Regions from separate parts of the Streptomyces sp. DF42 genome, predicted to be linked through region 1. Evidence: riboswitches for the same ligand, from Rfam matches in the RefSeq annotation. Region 1 holds a riboswitch; each other region holds the start of a gene.
The links. A riboswitch is a leader RNA that binds a small molecule or an ion and turns the genes downstream of it on or off. The one in region 1 is predicted to bind cyclic di-AMP.

Region 1 (4,206 bases):
GCGTGTGCCCCTCGGGCGAGAGGTGGAGCCGGTCGTCGTCCCAGGCCCGGCGGTCCTGGACGGTCTTCAGGGACCACAGGTCGAGCACGGGGCAGCCGTACCGGTCGGCGACGGCCCGTACATGACCGTTGTAGGTGGCGATCTTGCCGCGCAGGTGCTTGAGCACGGGAACGTTACGGGTGTCGAAGCCGGTCGTCACCATGACGGTGCCCACGGCTTCGGTGAGCCGGAGGATCGCCCGCTCGAAGCGCTCGGCGACCTCGTCGGGGTCGGTACCGGGTCGGATGATGTCGTTGCCGCCCGCACAGAAGGAGACCAGGTCCGGCGCGAGCTCGACGGCTTGCGGGACCTGCTCCTCCACGATCTGGTCGAGCAGCCTTCCGCGTACGGCGAGGTTGGTGTAGCCGAAGTCGCCCTCGGGCCTCCGGTCCGCGAGAAGCACCGCGAACCGGTCGGCCCAGCCGACCATCGCACCGTCGGGGCCGGGATCGCCGACGCCCTCGGTGAAGCTGTCCCCCATCGCAACGTACGACCCGATCACTGATCTGCTGTCACTCTTCGAATCGTCTGCCACATCGACCATGATTCACCTTCGAATGTGACCTACGCGACCGTAATAAAGGGTTGACGGGCGGTGAGATAAGCCACGTCTCAGTGTTGGCCAAGCCCGGAATAACCCTCCGATCAGGGATGTTGAGAGGCGAACCGCGAGGGGCCCCGCCTCACCGACGTAACGACGAGGCCGCGTCGTGGAGTTCGTGTCGGCGCCGTAGCCGACGTAGTACGTGGCGAGGGCGCCAGGGGGCACCGGCGGCGAGGCAGGGCCAGACGTGGCCGGGCGGAGCCGGACGCACCGAAGGCCGGACCCGGGGATCGGGGTCCGGCCTTCGGCGGCGTGTCGGGCGCCATGTCCCCACGCTCTGGCGAAGCCGCGCGGGGGCGGTCGGCGGGGGTCAGCCGACCGCTACGCCCTTGGATCGGAGGTAGGCGACCGGGTCCACGTCGGAGCCGTAGTCCGGCGTGGTGCGGATCTCGAAGTGCAGGTGCGGGCCGGTCACGTTGCCGGTCGCGCCGGAGAGGCCGATCTGCTGCCCCTCGGTCACGGTCTGGCCGGCCGAGACGGAGAGCTGGGAGAGGTGGCCGTACTGCGCGTAGTAGCCGTCGGCGAGCTTGATGACGACCTGGTTGCCGTACGCGCCGCCCCAGCCGGCGGAAACGACCGTGCCCGCACCGACGGCCTTGACCGGGGTGCCCGTCGGGACGACGAAGTCGACGCCGGTGTGGTACCCGCTGGACCACATGCTGCCGGGCACGTGGTAGCCGGTGCCGATGGTGGCGCCGGACACCGGGAGGGTGAAGCCGGTCGAGGTGCCGGTGGACTGGGAGGTCTGCGCGGCGGTCGTCTTGTTCGAGGACGGCTTGGGCGCGGACGAAGAAGACGGCCTGGGCGACGACTTGGTGGTCGCCGTGGCCTTCTTGCCGAGCGTGAGCTTCAGGCCCGGGTGGATCAGCGACGGATCGTCGCCGACGGCCCGGCGGTTGTCCGAGTAGAGCTTCTTCCAGCCGCCGGCGACGTGCTGCTCATCGGCGATCTTCGAAAGGTAGTCGCCGCCCCGCACCGAATAGGTCCGCACGCCCGCGTGATGCCCGGCGCTCTTCTTCTCGGCCGCCTTCTTCTCCACGGTCGGAAGGGACTGGACGGCCTTTTGCGAAACCGACTGGGAAACAGACTGCGTTGTTGCGGCATGGGCGCCGGTGGCACCCATGAGCGGGAGTGCGAGTACGGCGCCACCGGTACCGGCGACGGCGATGGAGCGGGTGAAGCGCTGGGGCTTCGGGCGGCGGTGCTTACCCTTCGCGGGCATGACGAATTCCTCTCCGGCGCCTACGAGGTGAGCTGTCGGGTGCGGGCTGGAGATGCCCGGCCGCGTATATGACGCGGCTTTACCCCAAGCCGTTCCGGAGACCGGAACAGGCAGTGATACCTGTGGGTCCCCCGCTCCTGCCGTTCACGGGTGAGTTGTGCGGGCACCGGGCGGCGGCAGGATTGGGCGTCCGTCCGGATTGGTGGCGAACGTAAGCGACCGGGACGCAAAGGGACAAGTGATGGTTCCCTGCGAATGCGTTTCTGTTGATCCCTTGAGAGAAATCCCGGTAACCGTGCGTGAATTCCGAGGTCGCCCCTTTGGTCAAACCCCCTTGTAAAGCACGTTAATTACGTGGACATGACGCGCCACGTTCGGTCACGAATATGACGCTCCTCACGCACCTCCAGCCCAGGAGCCCCTATTCCGGAGCGAGTTGGAATGAAGAGAAGTAAAAGTAATCACAACGTAGCGAAGAGCAGTGAACGCGACGGAAGATGGCATATGCCCAATCTAGGTGCCAATTCGGACAGACGGGTCAGATGCGACGCAGACGGAAAACTGCCGCATCGAGGTCGCCGCGCATCCCGGTGCGCAGTCCGTGATGCAGGAGTACGGCACCTCTGTGAACTTCGCCCGTTTCGCGGCATTCATACGACGCTGACGGATCGAGGCCCCGCAATCGCAGCGCCGGCACGGGTTCCCCGTAGCTCTGCGCCTGAAGCCACGCAAGGACGACCGCCTCGTCGCCACGCACGTACTGCACCGCGCTGAGCCCGCCCCGCGGAGGCCGCAACCGGTACAGGTCGCCGTGCTGCACGAGCGGACGGATCTCCTTGTAGAGGGCCACCCACTCGCCGGCCTCGGCGAGTTCCTCCTCGGTCCACCGGGCGAGGTCCCCACCGACACCGAGCACGCCGGCCATGGAGCTGACGAAGCGGAAGCGCAGCGAGCTGACCCGCCCGTTGAGCTGGTTGTTGGGGCTGTCGGTGACCCAGGCGGCCATCACACGCGCGGGGTGGATCTGGCTGAAGCCGTGCTGGATGGCGAGACGGTCGAGCGGGTCGGTGTTGTCGGAGGTCCACACCTGGTCCGTGCGGCTCAGAATCCCGAGATCGATCCGGCCGCCACCGCCCGAGCAGGACTCGAAGGCAACGCCCGGGTGGGCCGCGCGCAGCCGGTCCAACAGGCCGTACAGCGCCCGGACATGGTCGATCCAGAGCCGCTGCGGGTAGGGGTCGTCGGGCCAGCCCGCGTCGGTGAAGCAGCGGTTGAAGTCCCACTTGACGTAGTCGATCGGGGCGCTGGAGAGGAGCCCGTCGAGCTGCCCCCAGAGGTACTCCTGGACATCCTCCCGGGCCAGGTTCAGTACGAGCTGGTTGCGGAATTCCGTCCGCTTTCGTCCCGGTTGGAACTGCACCCAGTCGGGGTGGGCGCGGTAGAGCTCGCTGTCCGGGTTGACCATCTCGGGCTCGACCCAGATGCCGAACTGCATGCCGAGGGCGTGCACATAGTCCGCGAGCGGCTTCAGGCCGTTCGGGAAGCGGTCGGGGTTGGGGGTCCAGTCGCCGAGTCCGGCCCGGTCGCTGGTGCGCTTCCCGAACCAGCCGTCGTCGACCACGAACAGCTCGACGCCGATCGTCGCGGCACGCCGGGCGAGTGTCCCCTGCTGCTCCTCGGAGATGTCGAACTCGGTGGCCTCCCAGGAGTTGAACAGCACCGGCCGGTCCCGGTCCGCGTCCGGGATGACGTACGCGCGCTGATAGGCGTGCCAGGCGCGGCTCGCGCCGCCGAAGCCGCCGTCGCTCCACAGGCCGGCGAAGACGGGCGTCGTGTACGACTCCCCCGCGTCCAGGCGCAGCAGCCCCGAGTCGTCGTACCCGGCGCCGCCGGTGATCTGCACGCGCGCGTCCGCAAGGTGCGCAACCGCTATCCGCCAGGAACCCGACCAGCCGAGCGCGCAGCCGTAGACCTCGCCGCGCTCCTCGGTGGCGTCGGTGTCGAGCGCGACCCAGGGCAGATGCTGGTGCCCGGTGTGGCCGCGGCGGCTGCCGATGACCTTCTCCCCGTAAGTGAGAAGGGAACTGGCCAGCCGGGACTCCGCGGCCCAGCGTCCATGCAGCTGGGACAGCCGCCAGTCCTCGCGCTCGGGCAGCGTCCAGGTGGCGGAGTCCGCCCGAAGCAACTCCAGGGCGGTCCCTTCGTTGTCGAGACTCACCCAGCGTTCTACGACGTCGTGCCGCATCCGGTAGTGCAGGGTGAGCGTGAGCCCGCCGTCACAAAAGCGCAGGCGCAGCTCGCCGTCGTCCCCGCCGTCGGCCTCGTACGCCTCGAAGTGCCA
Region 2 (4,206 bases), 2.8 Mb from region 1:
CCGTCAAGATCGGCCTGAAGCTGGCCCTGCTGGTCGTGGTCCTCGGCCTGGTCTATGTGAAGCGGGACGACGAGAAGGTCGACAAGAGCATGTTCGGGGTGGTGGGCCTGCTCACCACGGCGAACATCTTCATCGCGGTGCTGTGGACCTGATGCCGACGCGGGCCGACGCGACGGCCCCCGCGGCGACGGCCACCCACGCCGCCACGGCGATCCACAGCAGCACCTGCCCGGGCCCCTTGAGCCTCGGGACGTCGAGGGCGGCGGAGGCGGACAGCCCGGCCGCCGCCGTCATCCCCATCGGGAACACGGTCGCCCAGCGGCGCGCGTCGTAGCCGAGCCGCGGCCGGACCACCTCGGCGACGAGCAGTACGGCGCAGCAGGCGATGTCGAGCACGAGCAGCGCGACGGTGACGGCGCGCAGCACGCCGCGGTCGTCGTCGTTCCACAGGTACAGGCGTGCGCTGTCCGCCGCGAGGAGCCCCGATCCGGCGAGCGCCGAGATGGCGAGCGCCCCGCCCGCCACCCAGTGATCCCCGTGGCCCTGAGTGATCTGCCGCAGGTCGAAGCGGGCCAGCGCGAAGCCGTAGAGCACGAGCCCGAGCCAGAACAGCACGAGTGCCGCGTGCGCGAGCCATGCCGTCGTCTCGGCTGCGGCGAGCGCGGCGCCGAGCACCGCGAGCCCCTGTGTGGCCACGCAACACAGGAACACCGAACCCGGCATGCGATGCCACCAGTGCCATACGACGTCGACGAGCAGTACGGGCCACAGCACGGCCGCCAGCGCGAGCAGGGCCTCGGCGAGGGTCTGCCATCCGAGGGCGGCGAACCGGGTCCCGAGTACGGCGGTCGCCGCGACGGCGGTGAGCGAGTCCGGTGTCCGCGCCTGTGCCAGCCACCTCTCCGGATCCCGCACCAGACGCGCGCCGAAGTCCGCCGCCAGCCCCACCCAGGCGACACAGGTCAGGACCAGGGCGATCCGCGACAACACCTCGTACCCGGTCAGATGCAGCCCGACCGACACGATGCCGGTCGCCATCAGGGCGGCCCCGGCCGCCGGCGAGCGCTGCGCCCACCAGGCGCGGAAAGCGGAGGAGGCGGACATGGGGCCGAGCCTAGGGAGACCCGCCGCCGCAGGGGCGCGGGGCACGCGCGCGTGGGTCCAAAAACACCTGCACGCGCGCGTGCCCCGCTCCGGGGTGCCTCAGGCCGGCCGCACCACGCTGTGGATGATCGATTCGCCGCCGTAGTAGACCGACTCCTCGCGGACGTACGCGCCGGGCTTCGGGGCGTGGATCATCATGCCGTTGCCGATGTAGATGCCGACGTGGCTGATGTCGTCGTAGAAGAAGACCAGGTCGCCCGGCTGCGCGTCGGCCAGGGGGACGGTGGTGCCGGCGTTCACCTGGTCGTAGGTGGTGCGCGGGAGGCTGACGCCCGCGGCCTTCCAGGCGGCCTGGGTGAGGCCGGAGCAGTCGTAGGAGCCGGGGCCGGTGGCGCCCCAGACGTACGGTTTGCCGATCTGCGCACGGGCGAAGGCGAGCGTCTTCTCGGCCTTCGTGGCGTACGAGGAGCCGGTGCCGGAGGTACTGCCCGAGTCCGCGGAGGAACCGCTCCCGCCGGCCGAGGCCTCCTCCTTGGCCTTCTGCTCGGCCGCCTGCCGCTCGGCCAGCTCGGCCGCCTTGCGCGCGGCCTCCTGCTCCTTCTTCCGCTGGATCGCCGCGAGCCGAGCCTTCTCCTCGGCGGTCAGCTTCGACAGCAGCTCGCGCGCGCCGGAGAGCTTCGCCTGCACCGTGGACTTGGCCGTCTGCAGGTCGCTCTGCGTCTTGGTGAGCGTCTGAAGGCTCTTGGAGGCCTCCTGCCGCTTCTTCATCGTCGCGGACTGCTCGGTGAAGTAGTCGTCGACCGCGCTCTTCTGGCGGGAGGTCAGCCGGCTCATCAGATGCGTCTGGTCGAAGTAGTCCTGCGGCGAGTCGGCGAGCAGGAAGGTCGCCGTGTCGGGTGCGGCGGCGCCGGTCCGGTACTGGGCGGCGGCGTAGGAACCGAGTTCCTCCCGCTCCGCGTTGAGTTTCTGGGTGCGCTGGGCGACGTCGTCGAGGAGGGTGTCGACGCGCTTGCGCTGCGTCGTGGTCTTCTCTTTGGCCGCGTTGTACTTCTCGGTGGCCGACTCCGCCTGGCGGTAGAGGTCGTCGACCTTCTTCTCGACTTCCTCGAGACTGGGCTGCCCGTCGGTGGCGGGGGCGGCAATGGCCGACTGGGACAGCAGGGCCATGGAGGTGAGGGCGGCCGTGGCGAGAGCGGGGGTGCGTATGCCTGCTACGCGCGTAACAGCGGGGCGTGACTTGCGGTGCGACGCCAAGGGAGGCGACTCCTTCCACGTTCCGCCTACCGAGTTAGCTGTCGGGTTCGGGCGGGTGGTTCGGAAGGGTTGCCCTACGGTCCGCGCCCCGGAAAGGAGTCGGACCGATTCACCCCGGGATCGGTGGGTCCCCGGCTCCGGATGCGCGGCGGCATACCGGACTCAGCGGAGGCTGCTCGGCCCGGCGACGTTCGCCGGTGGGTGTCGTGCGGCCTGCTCGGAACGGTAGCCAACTCGTGGGGCCCGTGTGAAGGTTGATGTTCGATATGCCCGATACATTTTCGTGACCTTGGGTCAGGGCGTCGCGAAACGTGGTCCTTCCGCAATGATCTGCGTAGATTCATGCGCCTTCTGACCGGACTGACGGCATGCGCCCGCTTCCTGGCGCTAACTTCCAGCCGGCCGCGGTCAGGTACCGCGCTGGGTGAGGGGGTACGGCCATGAGAAAGCGCGCAGCACCCGTCTTGGGCACATCGGTCGCCCTGGCCGCCACCGCGGCATCGCACCCGCGAGCGACTCCGGCGGACACTTTGGCGGCAAGCCGGTGATCCGCGTGATCGCCAAGGACCTCGACAATCCGCGTCGGCTCTCCTGCGACCGCGGTCGTCCGTACGTCGCCGAGGCCGGCCGCGGCGGCAGGAAGTGCCTCGGCGAGGGACCCGAGGGCCCGACCTGCATCGGCCTGACGGCGGCGGTCGGCAAGGTCTTCCGCGAGGGGGCGCCCTGGAAGCACCACCGCCTGGTCGACGGCCTGCCTCGGCCGGTGCCCCCGACGGGGGCTTCGCGGTCGGCCTGAACGGCGTCTCGGCCTGCCACGGCAGCGTCTGGGGCGTGGAGACCTGGGCCCGAAGCCGGTGTGCCCACCGCCCGGCCCTGGAACAAGCTCGGCAACCTGCTGTCGATCGACCGGGCCAGGGCCAGGATCGCCGCCGACGTCTCCGCCGAGGAGCTGACGTGCAACCCGCACGAGACGGCCGTCGACTCCGATCCGTACGCCGTCCTGGCGCTCCCCGACGGCCGCAGGATCGTCGCGGACGCGGCCGGCAACGACCTGATCGTGGTGCCCAGGAGCGGCAGGGCCCGCCCGTTCACGGTCTTCAAGGACCACGACGGGCACGAGGCCGTCCCCACCTCCCTGGCCCTCGGCCAGGACGGCAACCTCTACGTCGGCGAGCTGAACGGCGAGCCCGCGAAGCCCACCGCGCGCGTGTGGCAGGTCGACCCCTGGAGCGGAAAGATCCTCGTGGACGTCCGGCTTCGGCGCGATCACGGCATCGCTTCAACAAACGGGGCGACCTGTACGTAAGCCGGCTCTTCGCCGGCGTCGTGACGAAGGTCTCGGGCGGCAGGCGTACGGACGTGAAGGTGCCCTTTCCGGCGGGAGTGGCCGTCGCCCCGCGGGGCGGCACGGTCTACGTCTCGGCCTGGTCGGTCGCGGACCGTGACGGCACGGTCTCGGAGGGCAGGAAGACGCCGGGCGGCCGGATCCGGAAGATCCGCGGCTTCTGCGGCCGAGGCCCACAAGGCCCCCGATTCGGCGGAAGTTCCCGGGGCGGCGGCGGGCTGTCAGTGGGGCACCCTAGACTCGGAAGGCGATGAGCAGCCTCTTTGACGACAGCTTCCTGGCGGATCTCAAGGCCCCCCGCGGCCACGAGGAAGAATCCCCGCCGCCGCCCGAGGACGATCACCTGCCGGAGCCCGTTCCGGACGATCTGTTCGGCGGGAAGTTCGACGTGCCCCCGGACCGGGACGCCTACTACCGCGACGGCGCCCCGCGCCCGGCGATCGACGCGGCCGCGCTCCTGGACGGGTTGAACGAGAACCAGCGCGCTGCCGTCGTCCACTCCG
Region 3 (4,206 bases), 3.0 Mb from region 1:
TCTCCCCGTAGACCGGCCGACGCCCCCTGCGTCGGCCTTCTGCGTATGACTACGGAAGTGATCTCAGTTTGGACTCAGTACAGACATGTGACAGGCATCACACTGCCTTAGACGCAGGTCCATGGCGCGTTCAGACGCAGGTCCGCGTCGAGTTCAGACGCAGGTCAGTGGCGAGTTCAGCCGGCCCGGTGCACCACGGCGTCGCACATTTCCATCAGCGCGAGCCTCGCGCCGCACTCCGGCAGCGGAGCCAGCGCCGCCCGCGCCTCCTCGGCGTAGCGCACGGTGTCCCGGCGCGCCTGCTCCAGCGCGGGGTGCGCGCGCAGTGCCGTGAGTGCCTCCGCGAGCCGCGCGTCGTCGCCCAGGTCGGAGTCCAGCAGCTCACACAGGGCGATGTCCTCGGCCAGTCCCAGCCGCGCCGCCCGCTCCCGCAGCCGGAGCACCGGCATGGTGGGGATCCCCTCGCGCAGATCGGTGCCCGGCGTCTTTCCGGACTCGCGCGAGTCGGAGGCGATGTCCAGCACGTCGTCGGCCAGCTGGAAGGCCACGCCGAGCCGCTCCCCGTACTGCGTCAGCACGTCCACGACCGTCTCGTCGGCGCCCGACATCATCGCGCCGAAGCGGCACGACACGGCCACCAGCGAGCCCGTCTTGCCCCCCAGCACGTCCACGTAGTGATCGACCGGGTCCCGCCCGTCCTGCGGCCCCGCCGTCTCCAGGATCTGCCCGGTGACCAACCGCTCGAACGCCTCCGCCTGGACCCGGACCGCCTCGGGGCCGAGGTCGGCCAGGATGTGCGAGGCGCGCGCGAACAGGAAATCGCCGGTGAGGACCGCGACCGAGTTGCCCCAGCGGGTGTTGGCGCTGTCCACACCGCGCCGCACCGCGGCCTCGTCCATCACGTCGTCGTGGTACAGCGTGGCCAGATGGGTCAGCTCCACCACCACGGCCGACGGCACGATCCCGGGGGCGTACGGATCACCGAACTGGGCGGCGAGCATCACGAGCAGCGGGCGGAACCGCTTCCCACCCGCCCGCACCAGGTGCTGGGCGGCCTCCGTGATGAAGGGCACCTCACTCTTGGTGGCTTCGAGCAAACCTTCCTCGACGGCCGCCAATCCGGCCTGGACATCGGCTTCCAGAGCCTGGTCCCGCACGCTCAGCCCGAACGGCCCGACGACGGTCACGAGGGGTCTCCTGTCTGCTGGTGTCTGCTGGCGGTTACACGGTTTGTCGATAGGTCGCTGACATCACTCAAGTCAGCGTATCCGGTCACCTTTCGATCACCGATGCCACCCACCCGTCCACCACGGGCGGTATCGGATCACGACCGGTATGTTTTTGATCACCTGATATGAGCGGATATCTATCGACTTTCCCATCACCTTGCCTGTCGCCCCACCTGTCGCCTTGCCTGTCGGCGCCTCTGCCGGCTCCGACAGGTGGACGGCCTGCGCCCCGGACGAAGACGGACGCCGCATCCGGCAGCGGGCAGCCACCTTGAGGACGACCCCGCCCCCTTCGGCCGACCGGGGGGTCTGCTCTCACTCTTTCCGGCCCCGCGGCCACTACTCCATGAGGGTGGGCATGTCCGGCATCTCCTGGGGCGGCTTCAGCTCCCTCCAGATCGCGACCCTCCCGCCCGAGCCGCTCAAGCGGTCGTCAAGGCGTGCTCGACGGACGACTGCCATGACAACGACGCGCACCACAGAGGAGGTTCCGTCCTCACGGTGGACATGCGCGCGCGGGCGGCCACCGTGCTCGTCCGCCACTCCCGGATCCCCCGTAGACCACCTGCGACAGAGAGTCCCTTTCGCCCCTAATCAGGCGGTGTGCAACGAAGATAGAGAGGTGATCTTCCTTCGAACCAGGGGGACGTGGACCTCATGAACAGTTGATTGACTACGAGTTGGGCCTATTGCCCGATTTGCCACTGTTACCGGAGCCAGTGAGTTGGGTCACGCCGTCGCGCGAGTCGACGGCCGTCCGACTTCTGTCGATTTTCCTTCACCCGTACGCAAGTTGAGGGTTGGCAACCGCAAAGGATCAAGCGACCCATATGCCTCAGACCAAGGTCAATAGGCGTGATCTGTGAATTCAGTACTTGTTCCGGACATGTGCTCTCGCATACGTTCCCGGCCTGTCGGGCGGAACGCCGAATCCTGCCGCCGCCTGGACACGACCCATCGACGAACTCACTCGCACGGCAGGAGCGGGGGAACCAGGTAAGCCGCCGGACCGGGCACCGTCCCGGACCGGCTAGGGGTGAAGTCGCGTCGCCGCAGGGCGGCGCGGCCGGGCAGCTCCCGCCCGAACCCGACAGCTCACCTCGTAGGCGCCGGAGAGGAACCTCGCCATGCCTGCTGCCGCTCAGCACCGCCGCACCAAGAACTCCCGCCTCGCCCGCAAGCTCGCCGTCATCGGCACGGGCGCCGCCGTTCTCGCCCTCCCGATCATCGGAGCGACCAGCGCCTCCGCGGCCACCCCGACCGTGGCCACCGCCAGGTCCCTGGGCTACGCCGACAACCTCGACGGCTGGATCCGGGCCTCCCTGCAGGTGATGGCACAGAACGGCATCCCCGGGACGTACAACGGCATTTACCGCAACGTCATCCGCGAATCCTCGGGCAACCCGGCCGCCATCAACCTCTGGGACTCGAACGCGGCCGCCGGCACCCCGTCCAAGGGGCTGCTGCAGGTCATCGACCCGACGTTCCTCGCCTACCACGTGCCCGGCACCTTGTACGACCCCTACGACCCGGTCGCGAACATCACCGCCGCCTGCAAGTACGCGGCCGCGCGGTACGGATCGATCGACAACGTGTTCGGCGCGTACTGAGCCGTATCACCCGCTCGGGAAGAGTCTTTCGAGGACGACGGCGATGCCGTCGTCCTCGTTCGACGTGGTGATCTCGTCGGCCACCGCCTTGAGTTCGGGATGTGCGTTGGCCATGGCGACGCCGTGGGCGGCCCAGTCGAACATCGGGATGTCGTTGGGCATGTCACCGAAGGCGATCGTCCGCTCCGGTCCGAGTCCCAGGTGTGCGGCGGCCAGCGCGAGGCCCGTCGCCTTCGTGATGCCGCATGGCTGGAGTTCGACGGTCCCGGGTCCGGACATGGTGACGGTGGCCAGCGAACCGACCACCGTGCGCGCCGTCGACGCCAACTCGTCGTCGGACAGGTCGGGATGGCGCAGCAGCACCTTGCTGATGGGCTCGCCCCACAGGTCGTCGCGCCGGTCGACCCGCACGGCCGGCAGGGTCGGGTGCGGCATCAGATAGCCCGGTTCGATGAGCGTGAGTCCCTCCACTCCGTCCTGGTCGACGGCCGCGTACACCTGGCCCACCTCGGCCTCGATCTTGCCGAGGGCGGTCTCGGCCAGCTCCTGGTCCAGCGTGACGGACCACAGCAGACGGTCCGCGCCGGCGTCGTACACCTGCGCGCCCTGTCCGCACACCGCGAGCCCCGTGCTGCCCAGGGCATCCAGGAGCGGCCGCACTCCGGGCGCCGGCCGACCCGTCACGACGAGGTGACGGGCGCCGGCCTCGGCCACCCGCGCGAGCGCTGCGAGAGACCGGTCGGACAGCGTGTCGTCGCCTCGGAGCAGCGTGCCGTCCAGGTCGGTGGCGATGAGTGCATATGCGGTGGGTGCGGCCATGATCAGAGAATACGGACAGGACGCCCCACCGACTCACCGCGAACCGGACGATGGCGGAGTGCACCGCCGATCCTTGGTCAACTCCCCTGCTCCGGTGGGCTCTTCATCGCCGGGTGGGGTGCGCGGCGCCCGCCTGTCCGTGCGCTGCGGCCAGGTGTGTGGCGAGCCTCGGAGAGGCGAACTCCGTGCCGCACACGAAGCGCATCACGGGGCCGTACGACGACGCGGCCGGCAGGCCCGTGAAGTACAGGCCCGGAACCGAGGAGACGTACCCCGCGCCCAGTTTGGGCGCGCCCCGGCTCACCGCCAGACCTGTGCGCAGTCCGTGGCCGAGGACGTCCATCGCGGCGATGTCCACGCGGTATCCGGTCGCCGCGATGACGTGGTCCGCGGACAGCTTCTGGAGGCCACCCGCGTGCGTACGGACCGTCAGGGTCGGGCCGCCGTCCGCCGCGTCCGTGCGCACGATCCGGTCGACCTCGCTGACCTGCACCTTCCCCTCGAAGCGGTCGCGCAGCCACCAGGCGCCGAGCGGGCCGAGGACGCGG
Region 4 (4,206 bases), 4.3 Mb from region 1:
CCACCGTGCGCGCGGACGCGATCGGCGCGATGACCGTCGGCCGGGCCGCGAGCCAGGCCAGGGCGACCGTCGCCACCGGGGCCCCGTGAGCGTCGGCGATCTCGTCGAGGGCCGCCAGGACCCTGCGGCCGCGCTCGGTGTCCAGGTGCTTGCCGGCGCCCGCGCGGGCGCTCTCGACCGTCGTACCTGGCCGGTACTTGCCGGTGAGGAAGCCCGAGGCAAGGGCGAAGTACGGGACGGCGGCCAGTCCGTACCGCGCGGCGAGGTCCTGGAGCTCGCCCTCGTACGTGACGCGCGAGACCAGGTTGTAGTGGGGCTGGACGGCCACGTACTTGGCCAGGCCCTCACGGTCGGAGAACTCCAGGGACGCACGGAGCCGCTCGGGGGAGATGTTGGAGGCTGCGATGTGCCGCACCTTGCCCGCCGTCACCAGCTCGTCGAGCGCGCCGATGATCTCCTCGACCGGCACCTCCGGCTTGTCGAAGTGCGTGTAGTACAGATCGATGTGGTCGGTGCCGAGGCGGCTCAGGGAGGCGTCCGCGGCGGCCTTGATGTTGGTGGCCGTCAGGCCCGGGAACGCGGGGTGCTGGCTGACCTTGGTCGCGATGACGACGTCGTCGCGGTTACCGCGCGCCCTGACCCACCTGCCGATGATCGTCTCGGACTCGCCGCCCTCGTTGCCGTCGACCCACGCCGAGTAGGAGTCGGCGGTGTCGACGAAGTTGCCGCCCGCGGCCGCGTAGGCGTCGAGCACGGCGAAGGACGCGGCCTCGTCGGCGGTCCAGCCGAAGACGTTGCCGCCGAGGGAGAGGGGAAAGACCTCCAGGCCGGAGGAGCCGAGCTTGCGAAGAGAAGTCATGTAGTGCGTCAACACCCGCCTCGGAGGGCGATCTTCCGCTACGGCCGCAAAATCCCCGTAAACAAGCGGAGTCAGCCATTCCGGTAGCTGGGCAGCGGAAACCGGCGGTCCTGACGTCGCGGGGATGCCGTCAGAACCGCCGGGATCAGAAACAACAGGAAGGACAGAGAGAACAGGAAGAGCGGGGAGAAGCCGAGGTCAGGAAGAAGCGGAGGTCAGGGGGTGAGGCCCTTGCTGCGCAGCCACGTCATCGGGTCGATGCCCGTGGCCTGGCCGTTCAGGTGGACCTCAAGGTGCAGGTGCGGGCCGGTCACGTTGCCGGTGGCCCCGACACGCCCGATCACATCGCCCGTGGCGACCTTCTGGCCGACGCTCACGCTGATCGACGACTGGTGGCAGAACCAGAGTTCCGTTCCGTCGTCGAGCGTGATGATCGTGCGGTAGCCGTACGAGCCCGCCCAGCCGGCCTCCGTGACGGTGCCGCTGTGGACGGCCCTGATGAGCGTGCCCGTGGGGGCGGCGAAGTCGAGACCCGTGTGGTAGCCGGAGGACCACATGGAGCCGGCCTGTCCGAAGGTGCCGGTGATCGTGTACGACACGACCGGCAGCTTGAACTGCTTGGCCAGTTCGGCGAGTTTGGCGGCCTCGGCCTTCTTCTTGGCCTCCGCCTCGGCCTTCTCCTTCGCGGCCTGAGCCTTGGCCGCGGCCGTCTTCTCCGCCTGGGCGGCGGCGTCGTCGACCTGCTTGGCGAAGAGGGCCTCGGTGACCGACTGGGCCTTGCCGTCGACCTGGACCTGCTGGCTCTCGGCCTGGGCCATGATGCGGTTGCGCAGCGCCTCACCGGCGTCCGCGGCGCCCTGCGTGGTGTCGTCGGAGCTGACACCGACGTCACTGAGGGCGGTGGCGGAGCCCTTGGAGGCGTCCGAGGAGCCGCCGAACACGCCGCCCACGGAGGGCAGGTCGGGCAAGGAGATGGACACCGGGGGCTTGCCGGTGTTGGCGCTGGCCATACCGCCCGCGCCGACGGCGGCTATGACACCGACGCCGAGAACCGTGGAGCTGCGGGCGAGTCCCCCGCCGCGCTGCTTGGAGACACGGTGCCGGCCGCGTATCGGGCGGAGGGAGTCCTCGGTGGGGTTCCACTCCTCCCACGGGCCCTCGTCGGTGCGGGGGCCGGCGAAGCCGAATGGCTCGGTGCTCGGCACGAACGGCGCTGCCGGGGCAGGCGGGTTGGACGCCACGTAGGCGTGCTCCTTCCTTCCTTCTCGCCTACCGGGTTAGCTGACGGGTTCGGAGCAGGAAGGTCTCCTACGCGCGTATACCTGCCGTGGGTTCACGGCGGCTTCAGCGCGATTCACCCCAGGGTGGTGGTTCCCCGGTTCCCTTGCGGGATTCGGCGCGTGCGCACGGAGCCGTCTCTTGTGACGGCTGGGACGACCGCGCTGCGTTATCGAACGTTAATAGACCCGGGGTGCCGTTGCCAGCTGTTCTGCTTGATCATTAATGCTTCTTGGCCTGGACGTAGGGCACATGAGCGGCCAAAAACGGGCGAGTTGGCCAAGCCTCAGGATTCACACAGGCACTGACGGTGTGTCAGTTGTTATGCGGAGGGCGCTCGCTCGATCACACCCGGTCACATCACGGCAGGAGAGACAAGGAGGGGCGCGGAGAAGCGCGGAGGGAAAGGGAGCGGGAAAACACTCAGGGCCGGAATCCAGTTACTGGATTCCGGCCCTGAGCCTTGAGTAGCGGGGACAGGATTTGAACCTGCGACCTCTGGGTTATGAGCCCAGCGAGCTACCGAGCTGCTCCACCCCGCGTCGTTGTGTAACCAGCATACGCCATCCGTGGGGTGCTCAGGACCACGGTCACCACCGCGGGTCACGACCCCGGCAGATGCCGGTTCGGCGCCTTGGCCTGCTCCTCGTACTCCGGCAGTACGACGACGTCGACGCCCCGCGATGCCAGCAGCCCGCTGCCGTCCGCCTCCGTGACGAACGTGTCCGGCTCCCGCCACGCCGTGACCACCCGCCGTACCCCCGCGTCGAGGATCAGTCGTGCGCACGGCCTGGGCCGGGAGGCGCGGTGGGCGCAGGGCTCCAGGCTGCTGTACACCGTCGCCGCCGCGAGCCTCGGATCCGCCGGGTCGAGCTTGGCCAGGGCCGCCTCCTCGGCGTGCACGGCCGGGTCGCCGCCCTCGCGCGAGTGACCGCGGGCGAGCTCCGTACCGTCGGCGGCGACGATCACCGCACCCACGCTGAAGGCCGTGCGGGAGGGCGGGCACTGCGCCGCCAGCTCGCAGGCGAGGGCCAGCCAGCGGCGGTCGGCGGCGGCGGGGAGCGCGCCGGTGCCGGGGGCCGTGGGCTCGTAGCGCATGAGGACGACGTCCTCGATCCGCCGGGCCTCCGTCAGGCGCAGGCGGCCGCCCTGGTAGGCGCCGGGGCCGAAGAGGCGGGGCGCGTCCGGGTCGCCCACGAAGAGGGGGGCGAGCACGAGCTGGAGTTCGTCGGCGAGGCCCTGCTGGAGGAGCTGGGTGTGGATCGTGCCGCCGCCCTCGACCATCAGGCGCCGTACGCCGCGCACGTCGTGCAGATGCTCCAGCAGCCGCCGCCAGTCGAGGTCGGGGCCGAGCGGAGCGACGTCGGCGGCGAGGCCGAGTGAGCGGGCCCGCTCGGCGCCCTTGTCGGTCGTGAAGACGAGCTTTTCGCCGCCCGTGTGCCAGAACTTCGCGTCCGGGTCCAGGTCGCCGGAGCCGCTGACGGTGACCTTGAGGGGGTACTCCGGCCTCCCCGCCGCGACCCGGGCGGCCCGGCGCTCGGGCGAGTTGACCAGCAGCCGCGGGTTGTCGGCGCGGATCGTGCCGGCGCCGACGAGGATCGCGTCGACGGACGCCCGCACCTCGTCCACGCGGTCGAAGTCGGCCGGGGAGGAGAGCAGGAGGCGTTCGGGGCCGGTGTCGTCGAGGTAGCCGTCGAGGGAGACGGCGGCGGACAGCAGGACGTAGGGGTACGGCATCGGACGCGCTCACTCTCGGCGGCGGGCGGGGCGGGCTCGGACGGTCGGACCGGGCTCGGACGGGCGGGGCTTGGTTCAAGTTTGAAACAAACCTACACTGGGGGCATGACGACTCGCTGGCTCACCTCCAAGGAGCAGCGCGCCTGGCGCGCGTACATCGCCGCGGCGCACCTCCTGGAGGACGCGATCGACCGGCAGCTCCAGCAGGACGCCGGCATGCCGCACCTGTATTACTCCATCCTGGCCAATCTCTCCGAGGTGCCCGAGCGGCGGCTGCGGATGACCGATCTCGCCGAGCGGACGAAGATCACCCGAAGCCGGCTGACGTACGC

Region 2: it holds a riboswitch for cyclic di-AMP, as region 1 does, so the genes downstream of both, ACYUED_RS27585 (C40 family peptidase) here and ACYUED_RS40505 (M23 family metallopeptidase) in region 1, are expected to answer to the same signal.
Region 3: it holds a riboswitch for cyclic di-AMP, as region 1 does, so the genes downstream of both, ACYUED_RS26585 (transglycosylase SLT domain-containing protein) here and ACYUED_RS40505 (M23 family metallopeptidase) in region 1, are expected to answer to the same signal.
Region 4: it holds a riboswitch for cyclic di-AMP, as region 1 does, so the genes downstream of both, ACYUED_RS20340 (M23 family metallopeptidase) here and ACYUED_RS40505 (M23 family metallopeptidase) in region 1, are expected to answer to the same signal.

Annotation. Positions count from the first base shown of each region.
Region 1 is NZ_CM177859.1:8,810,489-8,814,694, reverse strand. It holds gene ACYUED_RS40515 (SGNH/GDSL hydrolase family protein) at 1-541, opposite strand, end outside; partial or broken gene ACYUED_RS40510 (DUF6250 domain-containing protein) at 716-793, opposite strand; gene ACYUED_RS40505 (M23 family metallopeptidase) at 954-1,865, opposite strand; cyclic di-AMP (ydaO/yuaA leader) riboswitch at 1,868-2,037, opposite strand; gene ACYUED_RS40500 (alpha-galactosidase) at 2,404-4,206, opposite strand, start outside.
Region 2 is NZ_CM177859.1:5,990,436-5,994,641, forward strand. It holds gene ACYUED_RS27575 (hypothetical protein) at 1-152, shown strand, start outside; gene ACYUED_RS27580 (tellurite resistance/C4-dicarboxylate transporter family protein) at 130-1,104, opposite strand; gene ACYUED_RS27585 (C40 family peptidase) at 1,204-2,358, opposite strand; cyclic di-AMP (ydaO/yuaA leader) riboswitch at 2,367-2,536, opposite strand; gene ACYUED_RS27590 (hypothetical protein) at 2,912-3,154, shown strand; gene ACYUED_RS27595 (ScyD/ScyE family protein) at 3,215-3,664, shown strand; gene pcrA (DNA helicase PcrA) at 3,954-4,206, shown strand, end outside.
Region 3 is NZ_CM177859.1:5,788,789-5,792,994, reverse strand. It holds gene ACYUED_RS26595 (polyprenyl synthetase family protein) at 177-1,187, opposite strand; partial or broken gene ACYUED_RS26590 (CocE/NonD family hydrolase) at 1,573-1,784, shown strand; cyclic di-AMP (ydaO/yuaA leader) riboswitch at 2,178-2,353, shown strand; gene ACYUED_RS26585 (transglycosylase SLT domain-containing protein) at 2,357-2,839, shown strand; gene ACYUED_RS26580 (HAD family hydrolase) at 2,846-3,658, opposite strand; gene ACYUED_RS26575 (FAD-dependent oxidoreductase) at 3,762-4,206, opposite strand, start outside.
Region 4 is NZ_CM177859.1:4,473,510-4,477,715, forward strand. It holds gene ACYUED_RS20335 (aldo/keto reductase) at 1-859, opposite strand, end outside; gene ACYUED_RS20340 (M23 family metallopeptidase) at 1,075-2,100, opposite strand; cyclic di-AMP (ydaO/yuaA leader) riboswitch at 2,111-2,268, opposite strand; tRNA gene ACYUED_RS20345 (tRNA-Met) at 2,606-2,679, opposite strand; gene ACYUED_RS20350 (dihydrofolate reductase family protein) at 2,741-3,874, opposite strand; gene ACYUED_RS20355 (MarR family winged helix-turn-helix transcriptional regulator) at 3,980-4,206, shown strand, end outside.